DNA from 4 places in the Virgibacillus sp. Bac332 genome. Region 3 is predicted to be linked to each of the others. Evidence: riboswitches for the same ligand, from Rfam matches in the RefSeq annotation. Region 3 holds a riboswitch; each other region holds the start of a gene.
What was found. A riboswitch is a leader RNA that binds a small molecule or an ion and turns the genes downstream of it on or off. The one in region 3 is predicted to bind S-adenosylmethionine.

Region 1 (3,186 bases), 1.3 Mb from region 3:
AATGCATCTATTTGTCCAACCTTTCGTGTGAAAAAGTTCTCTAATAACTGTAGCCCTTGTTCGGATAGTATTGCTTCAGGATGAGCTTGAATTCCTTCTATTGGATAAGTTTTATGGCGAATTGCCATAATCTCACCTGTAACTGATTTTGCGCTTATTTCAAAGCAAGAAGGTAGGGTAGCCTCCTGAACAATAAGTGAATGATACCTTGTGACAGCTAACGGATTTTTAAGCTTTTTGAATATACCTTTATGATCATGGGTAATCATTGAAACCTTACCATGCATTGGTTGTTTGGCTTTTACAATACTAGCACCAAAGGCTTGAGCAATCGTTTGATGCCCTAAACAAATTCCAATTATTGGATATAGCGTATACAGTTTTCTTACAATCTCTAGACATATACCTGCAGAAGCCGGGTTTCCAGGTCCAGGAGAGAGCAATATGCTAGATGGGTTTAATCGTTTAATGTCTGCTATTGAGATTTCATCATTGCGAGCGACATATACTTGCTGGTTTAGCTGCTTCATATATTGTACAAGATTAAATGTGAATGAATCATAATTATCGATGACTAATATCATGTAGTTACCTACTCTCTTATAAACACTTCATGCGTTATTATAGCAAATGTAGGTTAATAAGCATATGTATCCACTTCAATTAATGCTTGTTTTAAATCCTCTATTAATTCATTTGGTTGTTCAATTCCAACTGAAAACCGTAGCAGTTGGTCGTCAACACCACGCTTTATTCTTTCATCTCTAGGTATGTCAGCGTGAGTTTGTGTTGCTGGATAAGTAATAAAACTTTCCACCCCTCCTAAACTTTCAGCAAAAATGATAAGCTTCAAACTTTGAAGGAAAGGATCTATCCATTTACTTTTTCGTAAGCGAAAAGATAACATACCACCTCTTCCTGGATATAGAACATTATCAACCATTGGATGCTCTTGCAAAAAGGATACGATAAGCTTTGCATTGGCTTCATGTTTTTCCACCCGAAGCGCAAGTGTTTTTAATCCTCGAATTAATAGCCAAGAGTCAAAAGGTGATAGCACAGCACCTGAAGCATTGTGGTAATTGGCTAATTTTTCAGACAAGGATTTACCTTTTGCCACTACTAATCCAGCGAGTACATCGTTATGACCACCAATGTATTTCGTGCCACTATGAATGACGATATCAGCCCCTGACTCAATTGGCCGTTGAAGTAGCGGGGTCAGAAAAGTATTGTCAACAATTAATAGTACATTATATTGGTGCGCTAATTCCGCAACTTTTACAATATCTATCTCTTGCATTAGGGGATTTGTAGGTGTTTCAATAAAGATTGCTCTTGTTTTCGAGGATATCAGTCGCCGCGTTTCTCCGTCATTCTTGAAATCTGTATATGTTGTCTGAATTTGATATGCAGCGGCGTAATGCTCTAATAATCGGTACGTTCCTCCGTATACATCACTCGTTACAATGAGTTCATCCCCAGCATTAAAAAGAGAGAATACTAATTGAATGGCTGCCATTCCAGAACTGCAAGCATACCCACTGTCAGCGGATTCCAATTTAGCGATTCCTTCCTCTAGTAAGGTTCTTGTAGGATTTTTCGTTCTTGAGTAATCATAGCCTGATGATTGTCCCAGTCCGTGGTGCTGGTAGGCAGTTGACAAATAAATAGGTGCGCTAACTGCTCCAGTAGCTTTATCACTCTTATTTCCTAATTGTACTAATTCTGTTTCAATGCTTCTTCGTGACATAATATCCATCCCTTCATTCGATGAAAAAAGCCTCTTCTAATTAAATAAGAAGAGGCTTACATCATTCGGTTACTCTTCCTATCTGCATGCTTTCGAGCATCTGGAATTGGCACAGTTCTCTTTATAAGTCTGTTGCCGAGGCTTCAAAGGGCCAGTCCCTCCACCTCTCTGGATAAGAAAATAGTTTATGTAATTTTTAAAATAGATTACAGTTGTTTTTGCTATTTGTCAAGGGAAACTTAGGGATTTACTCCAATGTACAGTTTACAGCATTTAGATAACATGGTTTCATCTGAAGATAAGTGGAAAATAATAGCAGATACGAAATATCGCAAGAAATAAATTAGTTAAAACATTCTAAAAATTAGTTGACTAATTTTTCGAACTAATCTATACTATTAATAACTTCACAGGAGAAACTATTTGGTTAAATACTGGAAAAATATAATAAATAGTAAAAAATCAATGGAATAAGCCATTTAATTCTGGTTATTAATTACATGATGTTAATAGGTGATCAAATGAAAATTAAGAATCAAGATTTTTTAAAAAAAGAAAATAGAAGTTTAGTCTTAGAAATAATTCTTAATCAAGGTCCGATCTCACGTGCCGAAATTGCCAAACAAACGTCGATGAGTCCTACTTCTGCTTCTCGAATTGTTGCATCATTACAAGAAAATAAGCTAATAAGAGAGATGAATATGTCTAGCGAAGGAATTGGCAGGAAGGCCACTTATTTTATTCCAAATGAACATTCTGTATTCTCAATTGGTGTTGAAATTGACCAGAAAGTTATTCGGATCGGTTTAATGAATTTTATAGGAAAGTTAACCATTCTGAAGTACTTTGACTATCAATCAATAGATCCAGTGGCAACAGTTCAATTTATAGCAGACCATATATTACAAATGATTGACGACGAAAATCTTACATCGGATCAAATTGCTGGAGTTTGTATTGGCTTACCAGGACTTATTGAGAATGACAAAGGTGAGGTGAAATTATCTGCGCAATTTGATTGGAAAAATATCCCTTTACAAGAGATGGTTGAAGAGAAAGTAGGCTTTACCGTATTCGTGGACAATGAATTAAAATTGAAAGCGCTTGCTGAGTATATTAGTGATCCTGAACCAAAAAAAGCGTATATGGCAATGATTGGTTTTGGTAGTGGGGTAGGTTCTGCGTTAATAAAGAAAGGAGAAATCTATCGAGGTGAAGGAAACTTCTCAGGAGAAATCGGACATACTATCGTTGATCCTTATGGAATTTATTGTCCATGTGGGAATTTTGGCTGTCTCCAAACGTATATTGCTGAAAAGTTTTTGTTAGATGAAGCATCTAAAACAAAAGAGATTGAAAATATTCAGGCCTTAATCATTGAATATGAAAATGGAGAAAAGTGGGCAAGAAATATAGTTGATAAAGCAATTACC
Region 2 (3,186 bases), 1.5 Mb from region 3:
ATGGTTGGAGCGATCTTAGATAATGCCTCGTAATTATCATCATACATAACGACGATTAGATCCGGTTTTAGCGATAATACTTTTTCTTCATTGAGTGGATAGCCAACATCTGTTGCATCCTTTAATAAATCTGATATAAATGGATTATCAAATGCTGTTGGTTCAGCACCTACTACGTTTGCACCTACGGACAGTAGTTCGCCCCCGTAGTAGTCGGTGACAATTCGTTTTGGTTTAACTGGTATATCGACATTCCCTTTAGCGGTTTCAAAACTACGCATTTCTTCTTGTTTATTATTATCTTCATTGCTATCTTGATTTTCTGATTCTTCTTCTGAGCTATTATTACCACCACATGCTGATAAGAAGATAGCAAGAATAACTAGAAAAACTGGTAAGCGCAATTTTTTAATCATTTTCAATCTCCTTAGCTTATGATTTTTGATATAGATGCCTTAATAGCGCTTTATTTCTTGAATTAAATTTATCGTTATGTGAAGATACCCTTGCTTTTGCTGTTGCATCAGGTTCTAATAATAGTTTTGCTTGATTAACGGCATTCGCTGCATCTACAAATGCTCCAGCAATTAAGTGTACCTTCCCATCAAACGATAGGATATCACCAGCTGCATAAAGACCTTCAATGGAAGTAGCTGATTTCGAGGTTCCTTTTACAAAGAAATCCCTTTCTATTTCAATATTTAAAGGGCTTTCTTTAATAAACGTTAATTCTCGTTCATAGCCATAGCTAATGATAAGCGCATCTGTTTTCACTTCTTCTTCTTGATTTGTCTCGTGGTTTCGTATTTCCACGGCTTCGATTTGATCGCCTTGTGCATTAGCATGCAACTTCTCAATGGTTGAATTAAAATGGATGTTAGCTGTAGAATTCATGATTTGCGAAATATGTGCTTCATGTCCTGTAAATTCATTTTTACGATGCACCATATGTAGCTGCTTAGCTATTGGTTCTAATTCGTTAGCCCAATCAATGGCTGAGTTTCCCCCACCAGATATGATAATGTTTTTATTTTTGAAATGCTCAAGACTTTGTACGGTATAATGCAGATTTGTTACCTCAAATCGATCTGCACCTTCAATATCAATTTTAATTGGATTTAATATACCGCCACCAACTGCAAGAATTACTGTTTTACTTAAATATTGATTACCAGAATGGGAAGTTAATACAAATAGGTTATCTTCATTTTTCTCTATTTTTGTAACTTTTTCGTTGAGAATGACTTCAGGATCGAATGTCAATGCTTGCTCTGCCATTTGATCAATTAAGGTAGCTCCAGTTACAGGAGTTAATCCACCTACATCCCAAATCATTTTCTCTGGATATACGTGTACCTTACCACCAAGCTTTGGTTGATATTCTATAATACGAGTTGATAAATCCCTCATGCCACTATAAAAAGATGCATATAAACCTGCTGGTCCACCACCAACAATAGTTACATCTGTAATATCTAAATGTTGCATATTATAATTACCTCCTTCGCCATTGATGATAATGAGAATCATTATCACTATGACTAATTATACAGAATTTTTTTAGGAAAGCAATAAACGGTTAGAAAAATAAATGACAGGTTTATAAAAAATTTTCAAATAGTAATTGACAGGATGTCGCATGCGTAGTATTGTATATATCAATTACAAAATATAAACTTCTTATTCAGAGAGGTGGAGGGAATTGGCCCTTTGAAGCCTCGGCAGCGGACTTTACAAAGTACTGTGCCAAATCCAACAAGTCATTTGTGCTTGGAAAATAAGAAGAGAGCGCCAATAGATATGGAAATCTCTTCTTACAAACAAGGAGGGATTTTTTTATTCGGAACAAAATTTTATAGCGTAACTTCTTATCCAGAGAGGTGGAGGGACTGGCCCTTTGAAACCTCGGCAACAGACTCTATGAAGTACTGTGCCAAATCCAGCAAGCTAAGAGCTTGAAAGATAAGAAGAGGATAGTATATGGATGCCTCTTCTTAACTGAAGAGGCATTTTTAGTACAGACATAAAGGAGTGATACATCATGATTACGTTTGAACGTGTAAGTAAAATTTATAATGGAAAGCAACAACAAATAAAGGCATTAGACGATGTGAATTTGCACATTGAAAAAGGTGAAATCTTTGGTGTTATCGGTTTTAGTGGTGCTGGGAAAAGTTCCCTTATTCGTTGTGTGAACCTATTAGAACGTCCCTCTTCGGGAAAAGTAACGGTTAATAATCAAGATTTGCTAAGCCTTTCTCCAAAGGATCTACGTGAAGCTAAACGAAGCATCGGGATGATTTTTCAGCATTTTAATTTATTAAATGCTAAAACAGTATTCGCAAATGTAGCGATGCCGTTATTACTTGCTAATGTACCAAAAGATGAAGTGAAGCGTCGGGTTATAGAACTACTAGAGTTTGTTGGATTAAAAGATAAAGCAGATAATTATCCAGATCAACTATCTGGTGGACAAAAGCAGCGTGTAGGAATTGCTCGTGCCCTTGCTACGAAGCCAAAGGTATTATTATGTGACGAAGCAACTTCAGCACTAGATCCAGAAACTACGAAATCAATTTTACAGCTGCTAAAGAAGATAAATGAAGAATATAACCTAACCATTTTGATTATTACGCATGAAATGGGGGTTATTCGCGAGATTTGCGATAAGGTAGCGGTATTGGATGAGGGGAAAGTAGTAGAAGCAGGTTCCGTATTCGAAGTGTTTGCACAGCCAAAGACAGAGATTGCACATAAATTTGTACGGTCTGTGATGCATGATGATATTCCTAGATCCGTATATGAGCTGTTAAAAGTGCTGGATCAACGTCAGAAAATTTATCGAATTGTATTCCTTGGGGAATCGACGGGACGACCGCTATTATCAGAAATTGCTAAGCAATATGCGGTTGATGTAAATGTGTTATTTGGCAGTATTACGGAGCTACAGGGAACACCATTTGGCAATTTAATCGTCAAACTAGATGGTGATGAAAATGAAATAAATCGTGCTATCATGCATATTCACCAACAGAAGGTAACGGTAAAGGAGGTGCTAGCAGATGTTAGTTAATGGTCAACAAATTGTGGAAGCATTATGGGAGACTATTGTAATGGTTGGCGTTTCCTTGCTTTTTTCGTTTGTAATTGGTCTAATCTTAGGGATTTTACTTGTTGTCACAAGAA
Region 3 (3,186 bases):
TGCTGTAAGGAAGATAATTGTATTTGGATGCCCAGCAATACTTGGCACTGCGATATTATCAATGTTTTCAATTGGATAGGCTGCTCTTGTGTTTTCTGTTAAAGTTGTGTCATCATAATCAGGTAGCCTTGTTTGTTTATTAAGAATAACGTTTTCAAGGACAGAACCAAATCGTATTGCATTATAAATTTGCGGCTCTTTTTCTTGAGATAAATGAATACACTTTGCGTAACATCCGCCTTCAATATTAAATACTCCATTTGGACCCCAACCATGCTCATCATCACCAATTAATCTTCTGTAAGGATCAGCAGATAAGGTGGTTTTCCCCGTGCCGGATAAACCAAAGAATAAAGCCACGTCTCCCTCTTTGCCAACATTAGCAGAACAGTGCATAGATAATACATCTTGTTGAGGTAGTAAGAAATTCATCACTGAAAAGATAGACTTTTTAATTTCACCTGCATATTCGGTACCACCTATTAGAATGATTCGTTTTTTAAAAGAAACAAGAATAAACGCTTCTGAGTTCGTACCATCTACTTCAGGATCTGCTTTAAAAGTAGGGGCTGATATTACTGTGAATTCAGCTTGATGTGATAGTAACTCATCAGCAGTTGGAGTTATAAATAACTGCCGTGCAAATAGATTGTGCCAGGCATATTCGTTAATAACTTGTATTGGTAAGCGATACGCGTGGTCTGCACCAGCAAATCCGTTAAATTGGAATAGCTCTTCTTTATTTTTTAAATAGGAAATAACCTTTTCATACAATCGATCAAATACAGATTCATCAATGGATTGATTTACTGTTCCCCAATCCACCTGCTGTTCACTTACTTCATCTGTAACAATAAATTTATCTTTTGGGGAGCGACCGGTATAAGATCCTGTTGTTGCTTGAACTGCACCTGTTGCGGTTAACATGCCTTCTTCTCTTGCTAAAATTCTTTCAACAAGCTGAGGTACGGATAAATTTGTTTGTAGCTGTTTATGCGTGTATAATTCTTTTACGAAAGACTTTTCTACCGTTTTCATGTTAAATACCTGCCTTTATGTGAAATTGTATTCACGTTCTTTTGTTGAACGACCAAATAATCCTGAATATGTTTATTAGTATAACACATTTAAGTTAATAGTCCATACTAAATATAAAATAATTTTTATAAGATGTTGAATGTTTACAGCAAAAAATGTCGTTCAGAATCTTTCTTTCCTTTAGTATGAGTAAAAAACTTCTGAGAATACAGTTAAACTAGTTGACACATTAAGCTTCTTCCGATAAGCTAAGTTTCGAACGGATACTCTCTTATTCAGAGTTGGTGGAGGGACAGACCCAATGAAGCCCAGCAACCATCACTTTAGTGAAAAGGTGCTAACCTGATGCAAGGAGATTTTTTTCCTTGAACAATAAGAGCGAAAGGCCAGCAATCCTTTCCTCATGACAAGCGGGAAAGGCTTTTTTTATTAGTTATAAAAATTCTACACGTAGATGACTAACTTTAACCCGATTATAAACATATTAGTCAATTTCTAAGCTAAATTGTCATTCGCCTGCGTGTACGTGTGAACCAGGAGTGACAATAGAATATACGGTAGTAGGTAATCTTTCTGGTGCCTTTCTTATTTCAGTTTAACCTTAGTACTTATTACTGAATGAGCATATTTGATAAATAGAGTTCCGTAATCGATATTTGAAGGAGGATTTAGCAACATGGCTGCTAATCGTCGTTTGTTTACTTCTGAATCAGTAACAGAAGGACATCCAGATAAGATATCTGATCAAATTTCAGATGCTATTTTGGATGAGATATTAAAAACAGATCCAAATGCCCGAGTGGCATGTGAAACAACTGTTACAACTGGACTTGTTCTTGTAGCGGGTGAAATATCCACTACTACTTATGTAGATATACCTGCTATTGTTCGTAAAACTATAAAAGAAATCGGATATACTCGCGCAAAATTTGGGTTCGACGCGGAGACATGCGCAGTATTAACTGCCATTGATGAACAATCACCTGATATTGCTGGTGGAGTTGACACAGCATTGGAAGCAAGACAAGGAAAAATGAGCGATCAAGAGATTGCTGCAATAGGTGCTGGTGATCAGGGTTTAATGTTTGGTTTTGCTTGTGATGAAACAGACGAATTGATGCCACTTCCAATCTCATTGGCACATAAGTTGGCAAAGCGTCTCGCTGACGTTCGGAAGGATAAGACATTAGAATACTTACGACCGGACGGTAAAACACAGGTAACCGTTGAGTATGATGAAAATGATCAACCTGTTAAAATTGATACCATCGTAATTTCTACACAGCATCATCAGGATATAGCTACAGAGCAAATAGAAAAAGATTTGATAGAGCATGTTATACGCCCTATAGTACCAAATGAGTTATTAGATGAGACGACTAAATATTTTATTAATCCAACTGGCCGTTTCGTTATTGGTGGACCTCAGGGGGATGCAGGTTTAACAGGTCGAAAGATTATTGTTGATACGTATGGAGGCTATGCTAGACACGGTGGCGGAGCGTTTAGTGGAAAAGACTCTACTAAAGTTGATCGGTCAGCTGCATACGCTGCCCGTTATGTCGCAAAGAACATAGTGGCTGCCAGGCTTGCCAAAAGCTGTGAAGTACAGCTAGCCTATGCCATTGGTGTAGCAGAACCTGTTTCTATTTCGATAAACACTTTTGGAACAGGTGTTGTAAATGAAGAGCAACTAGTAAAAGCTGTTCGAGAATTATTTGATTTACGACCAGCAGGTATTATTCGTATGTTAGACTTGCAAAAACCTATTTATAAAAATACTGCTGCTTACGGGCATTTTGGAAGAACAGACATTTTATTTCCATGGGAGAAGACAGACAAAGTTGAGCAATTGAAAGCACTTATTAAGTAGTAAAGTCTTGATCATCCTTTAGCTTCACAATGGTTATGATACGAAAAAAGGTAACCTAGCTGATTTAATCTTCTAGGCTGCCTTTTTTCATAGTCTAAATTACAATATTTTCCATAAGGATAAAGAAGGCGTGTTGAGCTGCGTCCAGCTCCAGCGCACAGAATCTAGGTGACTTCACGAATCGCCCTAATCTAAGTCATCATTGGCTTGCAAGCACACCGTGATTCCTTTATCTCCGTTGACTAGCTCCAATCGCTTTTGTTCTTGAAGTTACT
Region 4 (3,186 bases), 1.4 Mb from region 3:
CCCTGTTTATTCACAGATACAGTTTGTTCTGCATCCCAATTCATCGCCTTCATAAGTTGATCGACTAATACGGGGTCATTTTTCGGAAATATCCCTAAGCTATCTCCTGGTTTGAAGGTAAAGCCAGACCCATCAATGGACAATTCTAGATGGCGGGTTTGCTTATTGGAACCGCGACCACTTAAATTAATATTCTCCACAACCTCGGCCATAAATGGATTTGTTCTTGAAAAACCAGGTTGTTCGGAAACGAACGTGCCTGCCGTTTGTTGACCTGCTAGAACGGTATTGTCAACAACTTCAGATGACTGCTTTAAAACCCCGAGTACTCCCGTCATCCACTCAGACGCTTGCTCATCAAAATCCAAATCACAATCTACTCGGTCATATAGCCTCTCTCCACCTAATTCTTCTAGGCGTTTATCAAAGTCTTTTCCTGTTTGACAGAAAAATTCATACGACTCATCACCGAGCGCTAGCACTGCGAAACGCAAATGATCCAATTTAGGTGCTTTTCTGCTGTGAAGAAATTCATAGAAAGAGATCGCATTATCCGGTGGATCACCTTCTCCATGGGTTGCCGTTATAATTAATACATCCTCTGTCTTCTTTAATTTCTTTGGCTTAAAGTCATCAAGCGCGGAGCAAGTTACCAAAAAATTCGCTGCGTCTAGCTTTTCAGCCATCGATTCTGCTAATGAGCGGGCAGTCCCTGTCTCCGATCCATATAATACGGTTACTTCTCTCGGATCTGTGCCAGCATTCGTTGCTTGACTGACGGCTTGGGGGTCTGGATTACCAGATTGGACTTCTTTTGATATAAAAGCTGAAAGGTAACCACTTAGCCAAACCTTTTGATGATCCGTTAAAGTAGGTAACAGGAGATTTAATTGTTCTATTTGTTCGTGATTAAAAGGGCTATTTGTTACATTCAACGACAACACGTTCCACCTCACTATTAAGTTCTTTTTTATACCTATACAATCAAATACTTAGTATACCAATTAATTTACTAGGAATTAAACGAAATAAAAAAGATGAATACTCAGATCATCACGATTCGCTTTTATTAACCGTGGTATGCAAGCCACATTCCGTTTTCGTTTGCCCCGTCCATCTACCTGCACGTAAATCATCAGAGTCGGCTACTTGGGAGGTACAAGGAATACACCCAATACTTGGATAATTTCTATCATGCAGTTCATTATAGGGCAATTGTTGTTTTTGAATATAATTCCATACATCGTCCCAAGTCCAATAAATTAACGGACATATTTTAATGCTTTTAAATCGTTCATCCCTATTCACAAAGTCTGTTTTACTACGACTTGGTGACTGCTCTCTACGAAGTCCAGATATCCAAGCAGGTACCTTATCTAGTTCTTCTTCAAGAGGCTTGATCTTACGAATGAAACAACATTGATCTGGCTGTCGCTTCCACAAGGCCGAGCCATGCTTTGCTGCCTGTTCTTCCACTGTCAAATCAGGCTGCTTTAAGCGAATCCGCAAATCAGGGTACCTTTTTTTCACTTCATCGATGAGATCATACGTTTCTTGAAAATGTAACCCTGTGTCTAGAAAGACAATCTCTGCATCAGATTTCTCCTTTGCTATTAAATCAATTAGCACCATACCTTCTGCGCCAAAGCTACATGCATAAACGATGGAATCCCCATATTGCTCATATGCCCAACTTAAAATGGTAGAGGCTCCTTTCGTTTCATCCTCAGGGAGAAAATCTTTAAAAGGATCAACAGTAAAATCTTGATATGACAGCATATGACTTGTCACGCATTATCCCTCCTACGTTATTCTTAAAAATAAAGGCGTAAGGTCTAGGCAAACAAATGTACTGGAAATAGGCAGTGAGGTAAACATAAACATGCTATGAAAAACTCTTCCTATCCATGTGATAAGAAGAGTAATTTGTACGGTATCTTGCACTCTTCTTATCTATCAGACCATTGTCTGTAGGAATTGGCACAGTGTTAGAATAACCTGCTGCCGAAGCTTCAAAGGGCCTTTTCCCTCCACCTCTCTTGATAAGAATTAAAATCTATGACTGTATTGTTTGATATATTAAATGGTTTTCCAGAAAAAGTCAATGCCTTTTTCCAAAACATGAGAATAGTTTGATATTCATGTTATATACAAAAAACAAGCCAGATGTGACAATAAATTTTTTTAGATCATGAAAAGAATCACCTAAATGTGAACGTACTATTCTCCCAAAAGCATGTGTATTCTAATATGCTTATGATAATGCTTTTAACCCGGTAACTCCAATAATAATCGCAATCAAACTAGCAATTCGATACTTATTCGTAGATTCACCAAAGAAAATCATGTTCATCAATACCGCACCGGCCGTTCCAATGCCAATAAACACAGAATATGCCACACTTACAAGTAAATACGAGAAGGATGCATATAAAAAGATGAATGAACCACCTAATCCACCAATATAAAGCAGTCCATTTCGTATAGTCTTCTGTTGACTATAGAGACGTAAACCTAAGACACCTAACATTTCAAATACAGATGCACTCGCAATAAATAACCAACCCATTAGGATTGAACCCCCTTTGTCGCTTCAGACTGTTCCGGTTGATCAGAAAGTTTTAAGCCAATAACCCCTAGAACTAGAATCAACATAAAGAACATTTTTCCTACATTTAAACTTCCACCAAACAAGTAAATATCCATGATGGCTGTACCTACTGTTCCCGCAGCAGCAAATATCGCATATACGGTACCTGTTGGTAGATTTTCACAAGCTTTAGACAGGAAATGGAGATCTAAAAGGATAGCTCCTATGATTAGGACCCAATGCCACCAAGCGTTAGCGGTATTAAATCCATAGATCCAGATCAATTCAAAAACACTCGTTAATACAACATATATCCATGATTTATTCATTTCTGTATTTCATCCTTTATCACATGACTGACTTTCAGTCATTATATTTTTAGAAAACCTGAGCAAAATTCGCTCAGTCCTTATCACTACATGCTCAGATTTACGCTCCCTCTAGTAGCTATTATGGAATAATAGCTACTGCTTGACCACCACTCCGGCTGCCCACTTCCCTTTCCGTGGGGTTTGTCCTTCAGCTAACTTTTTTAGCAAAACCCGCTCAAAAAAAGTGGATCTTCAGGTCAAACATTTCCCACAGGAGTTGAAGTG

Region 1: it holds a riboswitch for S-adenosylmethionine, as region 3 does, so the genes downstream of both, D9782_RS13180 (methionine biosynthesis PLP-dependent protein) here and metK (methionine adenosyltransferase) in region 3, are expected to answer to the same signal.
Region 2: it holds a riboswitch for S-adenosylmethionine, as region 3 does, so the genes downstream of both, D9782_RS04900 (methionine ABC transporter ATP-binding protein) here and metK (methionine adenosyltransferase) in region 3, are expected to answer to the same signal.
Region 4: it holds a riboswitch for S-adenosylmethionine, as region 3 does, so the genes downstream of both, D9782_RS04350 (phosphoadenylyl-sulfate reductase) here and metK (methionine adenosyltransferase) in region 3, are expected to answer to the same signal.

What each region holds. Positions count from the first base shown of each region.
Region 1 covers NZ_CP033046.1:2,772,402-2,775,587, forward strand. Annotated here, with positions in the region: gene D9782_RS13175 (anthranilate synthase component II) at 1-584, opposite strand, end outside; gene pabB (aminodeoxychorismate synthase component I) at 1-7, opposite strand, end outside; gene D9782_RS13180 (methionine biosynthesis PLP-dependent protein) at 638-1,753, opposite strand; SAM riboswitch class I at 1,829-1,932, opposite strand; gene D9782_RS13185 (ROK family transcriptional regulator) at 2,254-3,186, shown strand, end outside.
Region 2 covers NZ_CP033046.1:1,043,953-1,047,138, forward strand. Annotated here, with positions in the region: gene D9782_RS04890 (ABC transporter substrate-binding protein) at 1-416, opposite strand, end outside; gene D9782_RS04895 (NAD(P)/FAD-dependent oxidoreductase) at 433-1,488, opposite strand; SAM riboswitch class I at 1,678-1,784, shown strand; SAM riboswitch class I at 1,866-1,969, shown strand; gene D9782_RS04900 (methionine ABC transporter ATP-binding protein) at 2,042-3,073, shown strand; gene D9782_RS04905 (methionine ABC transporter permease) at 3,063-3,186, shown strand, end outside.
Region 3 covers NZ_CP033046.1:4,074,224-4,077,409, reverse strand. Annotated here, with positions in the region: gene pckA (phosphoenolpyruvate carboxykinase (ATP)) at 1-1,038, opposite strand, end outside; SAM riboswitch class I at 1,307-1,417, shown strand; gene metK (methionine adenosyltransferase) at 1,715-2,911, shown strand; gene D9782_RS19960 (gamma carbonic anhydrase) at 3,182-3,186, opposite strand, start outside.
Region 4 covers NZ_CP033046.1:927,414-930,599, forward strand. Annotated here, with positions in the region: gene D9782_RS04345 (assimilatory sulfite reductase (NADPH) flavoprotein subunit) at 1-941, opposite strand, end outside; gene D9782_RS04350 (phosphoadenylyl-sulfate reductase) at 1,054-1,779, opposite strand; SAM riboswitch class I at 1,947-2,049, opposite strand; gene D9782_RS04355 (DMT family transporter) at 2,255-2,569, opposite strand; gene D9782_RS04360 (DMT family transporter) at 2,569-2,919, opposite strand.